Regions from separate parts of the Rhodococcus sp. WMMA185 genome, predicted to be linked through region 2. Evidence: riboswitches for the same ligand, from Rfam matches in the RefSeq annotation. Region 2 holds a riboswitch; the other holds the start of a gene.
What was found. A riboswitch is a leader RNA that binds a small molecule or an ion and turns the genes downstream of it on or off. The one in region 2 is predicted to bind glycine.

Region 1 (5,340 bases), 2.2 Mb from region 2:
TAGTGGCGGTTCGTACGACCGAGCGGGCGCGGAAGAATCCCGAGCTCGCGGCCGGAATCGTCGGTGCGGCGAGCGAGTGCCTTCAACAGTCCGGGTCCGGCCTGAAAGGACGACGAGGCCGCGGAGAGTAGGAGTAGGGCTGTTGCACCCTGGAACAGACCGTAGACGGGTGTGGGTACGGAGGCTTTCGCGACGTCGGCGATGAGTGTGGAGCCGGTGTCCGGGATATGTCTACCGAGATGAACGGTTGCTGCGGTCAAGCCGATGGTGATTCCGCCGACGATTGCGAGAGTGAGCCACAACGTGATCTGGCCGAATCGGCGGCGTCCGTCGTCGTCGAGCTGGCCCAGTTGGGAGATGGCTGAAGACGGGGCTTCCACACCGGTCGCCAAGGCCATCGCGACTGGGAACGCCAGAGCAACCGACAGGGCGGGCGTGTGCGGTGCCTGGGCGACAGTGTCGGCAGCGTTCGTCGGCGTGGTGAATGCGCCGACGATCACCAGCACGGCGAACACGATGAATACAACCGTCAATACAGCGAAGACTGCTCGGCCCAGATTTCCGAACCAGGTGACACACGCTACGAGCAGAATCAGTCCCACCGCGAGTGGAATTCGCCACCCGGACAATTCCGGCACATAGTCGATGATCGCCGATGTTCCGGCAGAGACACTGATGGCGATCGTCAGAACGAAATCGACGATCAGCGCCCCGATGGGTAAGAACGCCCATCCTTCGCCGAATGCATCACCCGCTGCCGCGGCCGCGTCTCCCCCCATCGGGTATCGCGCGACCAATCTTTGATAGTTGACGATGATGAGGCAGATGATCGCGACTACCAGCGTCATCGTGGCCATGAGCAGTCCGAGGTCGCCGCCGAGCTCTCGCAAGGCCGCTTCGATCGCGTATGCCACCGACGACACCGGGTCAGCCATGACGGTGAACGCAAACGCGAACAACAAGACCGAATGCGAGGCCGAGAAACGGCGAAACCTCCCGCTGCCTGGTCCACCACGACTGCCTGATACACCTCGACCGGAGTGCGCGATGCCAGACTTCTGTGCCGAAGAAACCTGCATTGGCACCGTCCTTCCAGAACCGCGACTACTTCGAGCGGCGTTTCCGGGGTTGATTCGTTTCCCAAAACACCTGAATCATTCCTACCGAAGAATCGCGCAACTGGCCGCTCGGGTGCGCGGCCGCCCTGCGTCCTCACGACCGGTAAGCACGGCGACCGCGCCGTGGATCTGCCACGCCGCCGGATTGCTAACGGGCGCGTATCGTTCCCTCGGGCGGCCAGCGGGTAGGTAGCAGGCACGTTGAGCAGACGTCAGTACACAAGCGAGGGGAACCTAGGAGAGCCATGCCCGAACCGATCGAGCCCATGAACCCGATCGTCCAGCCGCCGAGCAGTCGACCCCGGAGAAGCCTGCGGTGGGCTGCAACCATCGGGATAGCCATAGGCGCCATCGCGTTTGTAGGGGCGTTCGTCGACTTGGCCTGGTGGTGGGGTGCCGCAATCGCCTTTGCGGTGGTTGTGCTCGGTGACAAGTTCCTTCCGAAGGCATTCACCACTCGAAACTGACGTGCCGAACAACACGTGCCCGGGATCGAGAAGATCCCGGGCACGGAGGAGCTTAGGAGCGACGATAGAACTGTGGCGAGGCAACCACGAACGGCTCCTTCCTGCCACGAATATCGACGGCGAGCGCGGTGCCGGGTTCGCGGTGAGCGACGTCCACGAATGCGAGCGCGATCGGATGTCCGAGGGTCGGTGACAGCGCCCCGGAGGTGATTGTGCCGACCTCCCCGCCGTCGGCGTCGTGGACGGTGTAGCCGGCACGGGCGGCCCGGCGACCGCCGCCTTGGAGTCCGACCAGTACTCGCTTCGGGTCCTGCTCCGACAGTTGCGCCAACGCGTCGCGTCCGACGAAGTCCTTGTTCAATCGGACCACCCTGCCGAGCCCCGCCTCGTACGGATTCGTATCCAGGTTCAGCTCGTGGCCGTACAGCGCCATTCCGGCCTCGAGTCGAAGGGTGTCCCGGCAGGCGAGACCTGCGGGAACACCACCACGTTCGGTTGTAGCGGCGAGGAGTGCGCGCCACAACTGCACAGACTGTGCGTTCGGTACGTAGAGCTCGAATCCGTCTTCGCCGGTGTATCCGGTGCGGGCGAGCAGGACGTCGATGCCGGCGACGGCTGCGCGAGTGACCGCGTAGTACTTGAGCTCTGCCACCGCCTCCGCCTGCTCGTCGGAAACGAGAGACTGCACGATCTCCTGGGCGGCCGGTCCCTGGACGGCGATCAGCGCGGTCTCGCCGGATTGGTTCTCGACTGTCGCCGAGAAGTTTTCGGCACGGGCGGCCAGCTCGCGGTACACCGTCGACGCGTTGGCCGCGTTGGCTACCACCAGGAATTGCTCGTTGGCGAGTCGGTAGACGACGAGATCGTCGATCACGCCCCCGTCCGCATTGCAGAGAAGGGAGTACTTGGCTCGACCGACCCCGATCTTTGAAAGTTCACCGGCGAGTGCGTAATCAAGAAGGGCGCCGGATTCCGTTCCGGTGACGGCGATCTCCCCCATGTGTGAGAGGTCGAACAGGCCGGCCTTGGTGCGGACGGCGTGATGTTCGGCCAGCTCGCTCGAGTACTTCAACGGCATCTGCCAACCGGCGAAGTCGGTGAAGTGGGCGCCGAGCGTGCGGTGCTCGACGAGAAGCGGGGTCTCGGGGGTCTCGGTAAGAGTCATGTCAGGGCCTCCTCAGGGGGTCGGCTGTCGCCGAAGAATCGGGGCACACCTCCCCGCTCTGTCCTGAAACCTGAGAGATTGGGCTACCGCGGTCGCGGCATGCTCTTCACCTTCGGTAAGTACCGGTCTGGCCGATCCTGTTCTCCAGAGTTGCCTCTTCGCTGCGGTGCTGGGCCTGAGAGATTCCCGGGGAGGAAGTTGCTCCTACGGCACCTCCTTTGTGGGAGGTTCTCCCGCTGCGCATCAACGGCGTCTTCAATTGTGACTTGCCAAACAGTACACCGCCTGCGTGTTTCGTCAGTGCTTGACCTCGAGCACGGAGAGGTCATCATCCGCTGATGGCGGCTCGCTGCTCGCTGCCGGTGTCTGGTTGGCTGCAGGCTGCCTCCGAAGGAACGCGGGGCCCCACCAGTTGGCCTCGCCCATGAGCTTGACCAGGGCCGGCACGAGCAGCATTCGGACCAGGGTGGCGTCGAGCGCGAGCGCGATGATCATTCCTAATCCGATGAACCGCATGGGCGTCAGTTCCGAGAGCGTGAAGGCACCGGTTACGAGGATCAGCAGTGTTGCTGCGGCGGTGACAACGCGGCCGGTTCGAGTGGCCCCGACCAGGATGGCTTCTTCGGTTGTCGCTCCGGCCGCTCTGGCCTCGACCATTCGCGAGATGAGGAATACCTCGTAGTCGGTGGACAGCCCGAACACCACGGCGATCACCAAGACCACCATCCCGGCAGGCAGTGGCCCCTGGCTGACCTGAAGGACACCGGCGAGATAGCCGTCGTAGAAGATGAGCGTGAGAATCCCGAAGGTCGCGGCCAGGCTCACGAACGCCACCGCGACCGCCTTGATCGGCAGAACGATCGAGCCGAACGCCAAAAGCATGAGGATCAAAGTGGCGGCCGCCATGATCGCGAGCATCACAGGTAGCCAGGCAATGATGGCATCGACGCCATCCACGGTGATCGCTGTCGGTCCACCGATCGACACGCTGATCCCCTCGGGGGCGTCGAGGCCGCGGATCTGCTCGACAGCCTTGATCGCGGTTTGTGAGCGGTCGGGGACCGAGAGGCGTGCCTGCATGACCGTCACGTCGTCCTTGCTGCCCACGACGACGACACCTGTGACGCCGTCGACATCCGCCACAGCGCGACTCAGCTCGCCCAGTGCGGCCGGCGAGGGGGGACCGCCGTCGGTGCTGCGAGTGTGGATGAGGACACCGCCATTGGCGGCAGGTAGTTCCGCGGCGATGCTTTCCGCGCCGAGTCGAGCGGAGCTGTCCGAGGGAAGCGCGGTGTGATCGACGTCGCCGAGCTTGATACCGAGGGTCGGCGACGCAACCACCAGGAATATTGCGACGATCCCGAACGCGACAGCTCCCGGGCGCCGGAGCACTGCGGTGGTGACCCGTCCCCAGAACCGTCCTGCCCTGGCCTCACCCCGCTCGAATGCGTCTCTTCGCCAACTCCATTTGCCGATACGGTGGCCGAGCAGGGCGAGTGCGGCAGGCAGCACCGTCAGCGATGCGATCGCCGCGACGGCGACCGCCGACATTGCTCCGAAGCCCAGAGATTTCAGTGCAGCCTGTGGAAACACCAGAGTTCCGGCGAACGCACACATCAGCAGCAGCGCGGAGAAACCAATCGTGCGCCCGGCCGTGGACAACGTGCGGTTCAGTGCAGACCCGACATCGACGCCCTCGCGCGCCAGTTCCTCGCGGAAACGGCTGACGATGAACAGCCCGTAGTCGATCGCCAGCCCGAGACCGAGCAGGGATGCGACGTTGACCGCGAAGATATTGACCTCGACGAACTCGGAGATCAGCCGCAACGAAGCCAGGGCGCCGAGAATGGACAGAAATCCGACCGCCACTGGCAGGGAAGCAGCCACGAGCCCGCCGAAGACCACGACCAGGACCGCCAAGGTGACCGGCAGTGACAACATCTCCGCGACTATCAGATCATGTTCGGACTGCTCATTGATTTCCATAGCGAGAGCAGAGAAGCCCGTGATCTCGGTGTCGATTCCAGGCACGGTGAGGTGCGGGGCGATGCCCTCGAACGCGGCGAGGCGTTCGTTCTCGTCGCCGGCAGCGAATACCAGTGCCACGGCCTTGGTGCCGTCCTCAGAGCGTAGAAACGCTGCGCCGCCCGGGGTGTTCCAATAGGTGACGACGGGGCGATCCAACAGGGTGGGATCGATTCCCTCGATGCTGCGGTGGACCTCGTCGCCGAGGTCGCCGATCGCGCGACCGTCCGGAACTGTATATACGGCAACTACATCCGGGCTCTGCCGACCGAACTGCTGCTCCACGAGTTGCTCGACGCGAACGGACTCACTGGCGGGGTCGGAGTAGCCGCCCGTACTCAGATTGTTCATCACCGACGATCCCCATGCGCCTGCGATCAGCACTACCGCGATAGTGCTCAGCAGCACCGTCCACGGGCGCGCCACGATCATCGAAGCCCAACGGTTCACGAATGCACGCTTTCGGTCATGGCCGGTTGCTCGAGCGCGGCGGCCAACTCGGGGTACAGGGGTGTGAACACGCCCAGACCGCCGGCGCGGGCAAAGTCTGGATCACCGCGGCGAT
Region 2 (5,340 bases):
AGGTGCGACCGTACACCGACCGGACCGACACCGGGTCCGCCGCCGCCGTGCGGGATGCAGAACGTCTTGTGCAGATTGAGGTGACTCACGTCGCCGCCGAACCGGCCGGGACGCGCGAGTCCGACGAGGGCATTGAGGTTGGCGCCATCGACGTAGACCTGTCCACCGGCATCGTGGACCGCAGCACAGATATCGGCGATCTCGTGTTCGTACACCCCGTGCGTCGACGGGTAGGTGATCATGATTGCTGCCAAGCGCTCGGCATGGTCTGCAATCTTCGCCCGCAGATCATCGAGGTCTACGTCGCCGTTGGGACGGCACGCGACAACCTCGACGCGCATGCCGGCCATCACCGCAGATGCGGCGTTGGTGCCGTGCGCACTCGACGGGATGAGGCAGGTGTCGCGGTGCTCGTCGCCTCTGCTCAGGTGGTAATTGCGAATCGCGAGCAGACCCGCATATTCCCCCTGGCTCCCGGCGTTCGGCTGCAAGCTGACTGCGTCGTAGCCGGTAACTGCCACAAGCCAGTTCTCGAGGTCCGTGATGATTCGCAGGATTCCGGAGGCGTCCGCGGTGGGCGCAAACGGGTGCAATCCGGCAAATGCCGGCCAAGTGATCGCTTCCATTTCCGCGGTGGCGTTGAGTTTCATCGTGCACGAACCGAGCGGAATCATGCTGCGGTCGAGCGCGATGTCCTTGTCGGACAACGACCGCAGATAGCGCAACATCGCAGTCTCGGTCCGGTATCGAGTGAATGCTTCGTGCTGGAGGTAGTGGGAGCCGCGCAGTTGTGCGTCGGGAACAGAGGTGCCCTGCTCCAGAGTCACAGCGCCCGCACCACCGAACGCGGCCAGCACGTTCGCCGTGTCGGCTTCGGTGGTGGCCTCGTCGCAGGAGATGCCGACGTGATCGGCGTCCACGAGCCGCAGGTTGATGCCGGATTCCTTCGCCCTGGCCACAACGTCCGCCGCATGACCGGGGACACGCACGAGAACGGTATCGAAGAACTGCTCGTGAACCACGGTGGCACCGGCCTTCCGCAGAGCGGCCGCGAGCGAATGCGCCGTGTTTGCAACGCGCAAGGCGATGGCCTTCAGTCCCTCGGCGCCGTGGTAGCTGGCATACATCGCTGCGAGAATCGCGAGCAGTACCTGCGCCGTGCAGATGTTCGATGTCGCCTTCTCACGGCGAATGTGCTGCTCACGGGTCTGGAGTGCTAGACGGTATGCCTTGTCGCCGTCCGCGTCGACCGAGACACCGACCAATCGGCCCGGCAACTGACGGGCGTGCTTGGTGTGTACGGCGAGGTAACCGGCGTGCGGGCCCCCGAAGCCCATCGGAACACCGAAACGCTGGGTGGTGCCGAAGCAGACGTCCGCGCCGATCTCGCCGGGCGGAGTGACGAGAGTCAGAGCCAGCAAATCGGCTCCGACCGCGACAAGAGCGCCGCGCTCGTGGGCGGCGGCGATCGTGTCGGTGTAGTCGACGATGCGCCCGGACGCGCCCGGAAGCTGTCCGAGCAGCCCGAAGAAATCACCTTCCGGCAGCCCCTCGGACAGGTCGGCCGGCACGATCTCGATGCCGAGCGGTTCCGCTCGCGTCTCGATCACAGCGAGGGTCTGGGGGAACAAATCGGCGTCCACCACGAACCGCGGGGACTTGCTCCTGCTCGCGCGTCGCAGGAGCGTCATCGCCTCGGCGGCGGCGGTCGCCTCGTCGAGCATCGAGGAGTTGGCAACCTCCATACCGGTGAGGTCGGCAACCATCGTCTGGAAGTTGAGCAGAGCCTCGAGACGGCCCTGGCTGATCTCGGGCTGGTACGGCGTATAGGCGGTGTACCAGGCCGGATTCTCAATGATGTTTCGAATCAGGACCGGGGGGGTCAGGGTGTCGTAGTAGCCGAGCCCGATCATTGACGTTGCCACCGTGTTCTGGCCGGCGAGCGCAGACAGTTCGGCCAACGCCTCATGTTCGGACACCGGCGTCGGCAATGCGTCGAGACCGTCGGCAACACCACCCGAGACACTGTCCAAGATGACAGCAGGAACGGCCTTCGAAGCTAGATCGTCCAGCGAATCGGCTCCGATCAGTTCGAGGATGTGCGCAAGTTCCGCAGCGTTCGGACCCACATGACGATCGGCGAATGTACGGCTTCCAGCGTCGATCACGAAAACTCCCAGGCAGTTCGGAGGATCAGGACACGCACCGCCTCGCGGTGCGCCCCTCCCCCTCTGTCGCCTGCTCTCATCGAGCGCCTGAGAGATTCGGGTCGTCGTTCTCAGCGAAGCCGGACCCTTTCCCCGTCGGCGGGTGGGTGCTCCCACCGCTTTCCAGAGGCGTCGGAGCCCGCACGGTCCTGTCTGCCTGAGAGATTGACGGGGAGGTGTTGCTCCTTCGGCGCCCGGACTCCCACATACACGGTTCACTGTGCATACGGTGCCCGGAACTCTCCCGCACGGCGTCGACGCACCGTCAGTCTATGCCACGACCGCTGATACGGTTTCGCCCGGCGGTTGTTGCCGTGAATGCGTGCGCCGCTAGCCCGTCTTGCGGCTCGCGCGGTTCTTCCGGCGCGATGCCAACTCGTCCTCTGGGCTCTGCTCACTCTCGCCGCCGTCGGCGCGCTCCGCTGGGAAATCGGCAATGGTGCCGGTCAGTTCGCGCATCGCACCGCTCACAGCGATACCGAACACACCCTGCCCTCCTTGAAGGAGGTCGACGACCTCTTCCGGGGACGTGCACTCGTACACGGTGGTCCCATCCGAGAAGAGCGTGATCTTGGCCAGGTCCCGCACACCGCGCCTACGCAAGTGATCGACGGCCACCCGAATGTTCTGCAGGGAAATCCCGGTGTCGAGCAGTCGTTTGACAATTTTGAGGACGAGAATGTCCTTGAACGAGTAGAGGCGCTGACTTCCGGAACCCGCAGCACCACGAATCGACGGCACAACCAGGGACGTGCGAGCCCAGTAGTCGAGTTGACGGTAGGTGATCCCCGCGATCTGGCAAGCGATGGGGACGCGGTATCCGACGAGGTCGTCAGGGACGGAATCGTCCGGAAAGAGACCCGGCTGGATCTCTTCGGGGCCGAACTCAGGCTCGGCAAAATTCTCGCCGGGCGCAAGATTCAGCGCATTCTCCTGTGGCCGATCTCCCACTGACTACTCCCTCTCGCACGTCGCACTGAACCTGACGATCAGTGCGTCTGTAGCGCGTCACCAATGTCCGCAGCGCATACACCGCAGTCACACTCAGCGGCGCGCACACCACCGGTGACATCGAGCAAGTCGTACCCTGAACCCATTCAGCGTACGCCCCACACGATCTGCACGGCTGAAAATCACTACACCGAACGCTATGACTCGGGTTGGTCGTGGTCAATGCAACGCGCCGAGCGAGCCTCAACCGTTACTCCACGGCCCCGCCCGGACCGTGGATTCGCCTAGCCGTCCGTGGCCTTGAAGTCGTCGGGCGACACCGATTCGAGAAACTCTTTGAACTTCTCGACCTCATCCTCGCGCTCGTCCGGCATGACCAGACCGGCCTCGCTGAGCACTGCTTCGTCGGCGAAAATCGGAACCCCCATTCTCAGGGCGATCGCGATGGAGTCCGACGGCCGAGCCGAGACGCGAATGTTCTCGTCGAAGACGAGGTCGGCGTAGAAGGTGCCTTCGCGCAGGTCGACGATGCGAACTTCTTTGAGGGTCCGCCCGAAAGCTTCGATCAGGTTCTTGATCAGGTCGTGCGTGAGCGGGCGCGCCGGCTCGACACCCTGCTGTTCGAGGGCAATCGCAGTGGCCTCGGTTTGGCCGATCCAGATCGGCAGATAGCGTTCGCCCTCTGATTCGCGCAACAGCAGAACGGGCTGATTCTGGGGCTGCTCGACACGAACGCCGATAACGTGCATTTCGCTCATCGCGTCTGCCTCCACCCTGCAATCATCCGTTCGCGGCACACCATGCCATATCAGGATTCTATTCGATTCGCGTCCACGCTTCGACCGTACAGCCGTTCGAGCACATCGCTGTTGGGAGTTATCGAGATGGAACGGCCCGCGAACTCACGTCACCGGTCGAGTGCACCCCGAACCGCGGACTTCACCAGACAGGTGTGCAACGTCAACGACAGGGCAGCCAACTCGCGGACCATCTCCTCGGCCCTGTCGCGCGCCCCCTCGTCACGGCCTTTGGCAACCGGACCCGCGATCTGGGCGACCAATCCGGCCTCGCGGTCGGCTGCGAGCTTGAATGCCCTCAGGTGACGTACCTCGAGCCCGAACTCGGACATCGCTCGCGCCGTCCGCGCGAGGGTCACTGCATCCTCGTCGAAGTAGCCGGCCGGCCCCGGCACGACCAGGCCCCCACGGATCAGATCACCGAGGAATTTCTCGTCGATTCCGGCGCGTGAGATGAGATCGGCGCGGGTGATCCGAACCTCGCGGTCGACGAGGAACTCCTCAGGCGACACCGCGCCGGGGGCCACGGCGAGGGCCCGCAGACGGCGCGGCGCAGAATCGTCGCTGCCGACCGTGGCCGCGCCGACATCGATCGCTTCGAGTTGTTCTTTGATGACCTTCAGCGGCAGATACTGATCTCGCTGTGCTGTGAGCACGTAGCGCAGCCGTTCACAGTCCGCAATCGAGAAACGCCGATACCCCGAGGCCGTGCGTTGCGGACTGATGAGTCCCTCTGACTCGAGGAATCGGATCTTCGAGATCGTCACATCAGGAAAGTCGGGACGCAGCCGATCCAGCACGGAGCCGATCGACATTCCCGACTGCGCCTGCTGCCGCGCCGCGGTCACTGGCTACCCGCACCAGCTGACGTCTCGCCGATCTGCGTTCCACCGGCGGTGGTCCTGGGTCCCGTCAAGAAGACCAACCGGAACTTTCCGATCTGGACCTCGTCACCATTGGCCAATACAGCAGAATCGACAGGCTCACGGTTGACGTACGTGCCGTTGAGGCTTCCGACGTCGACCACCTGAAACTCGTCGTCCTCCTGCCGGAACTCCGCGTGACGACGACTGACAGTCACGTCGTCGAGGAAGATGTCGCTGTCCGGATGCCGTCCGGCCGACGTCGTCGGCTGGTCTAGCAGAAAACGTGAGCCCGCATTCGGTCCACGCTTGACAACGAGCAGAGCAGAGCCTGCCGGCAGTCCCTCCACACCCGACACCGGGGCCTCCGGAGCCTGGCTTGTCGAGGAGTTGTCGAGCTCATTGAGAAAGTCCGCGCGGAAGACCGACGTCGTTTCCGCCGGCGTCTCCCCAAATACCGCGTCGTTGCCGTTCTCGCTCACCGTTTCTCCTCCTAGTTCAATCATCCAGCAAGATTCGCTG

Region 1: linked by a shared signal. The riboswitch ahead of gcvT (glycine cleavage system aminomethyltransferase GcvT) and the one ahead of gcvP (aminomethyl-transferring glycine dehydrogenase) in region 2 are both predicted to bind glycine.

Annotation. Positions count from the first base shown of each region.
Region 1 covers NZ_CP017014.1:4,241,825-4,247,164, forward strand. Annotated here, with positions in the region: gene BFN03_RS19135 (APC family permease) at 1-935, opposite strand, end outside; gene BFN03_RS19140 (hypothetical protein) at 1,364-1,585, shown strand; gene gcvT (glycine cleavage system aminomethyltransferase GcvT) at 1,638-2,750, opposite strand; glycine riboswitch at 2,905-2,996, opposite strand; gene BFN03_RS19150 (MMPL family transporter) at 3,048-5,225, opposite strand; gene BFN03_RS19155 (formyltransferase family protein) at 5,222-5,340, opposite strand, start outside.
Region 2 covers NZ_CP017014.1:1,948,793-1,954,132, forward strand. Annotated here, with positions in the region: gene gcvP (aminomethyl-transferring glycine dehydrogenase) at 1-2,168, opposite strand, end outside; glycine riboswitch at 2,342-2,464, opposite strand; gene BFN03_RS08600 (MerR family transcriptional regulator) at 2,538-3,158, opposite strand; gene BFN03_RS08605 (bifunctional nuclease family protein) at 3,443-3,916, opposite strand; gene ftsR (transcriptional regulator FtsR) at 4,066-4,803, opposite strand; gene garA (glycogen accumulation regulator GarA) at 4,800-5,300, opposite strand.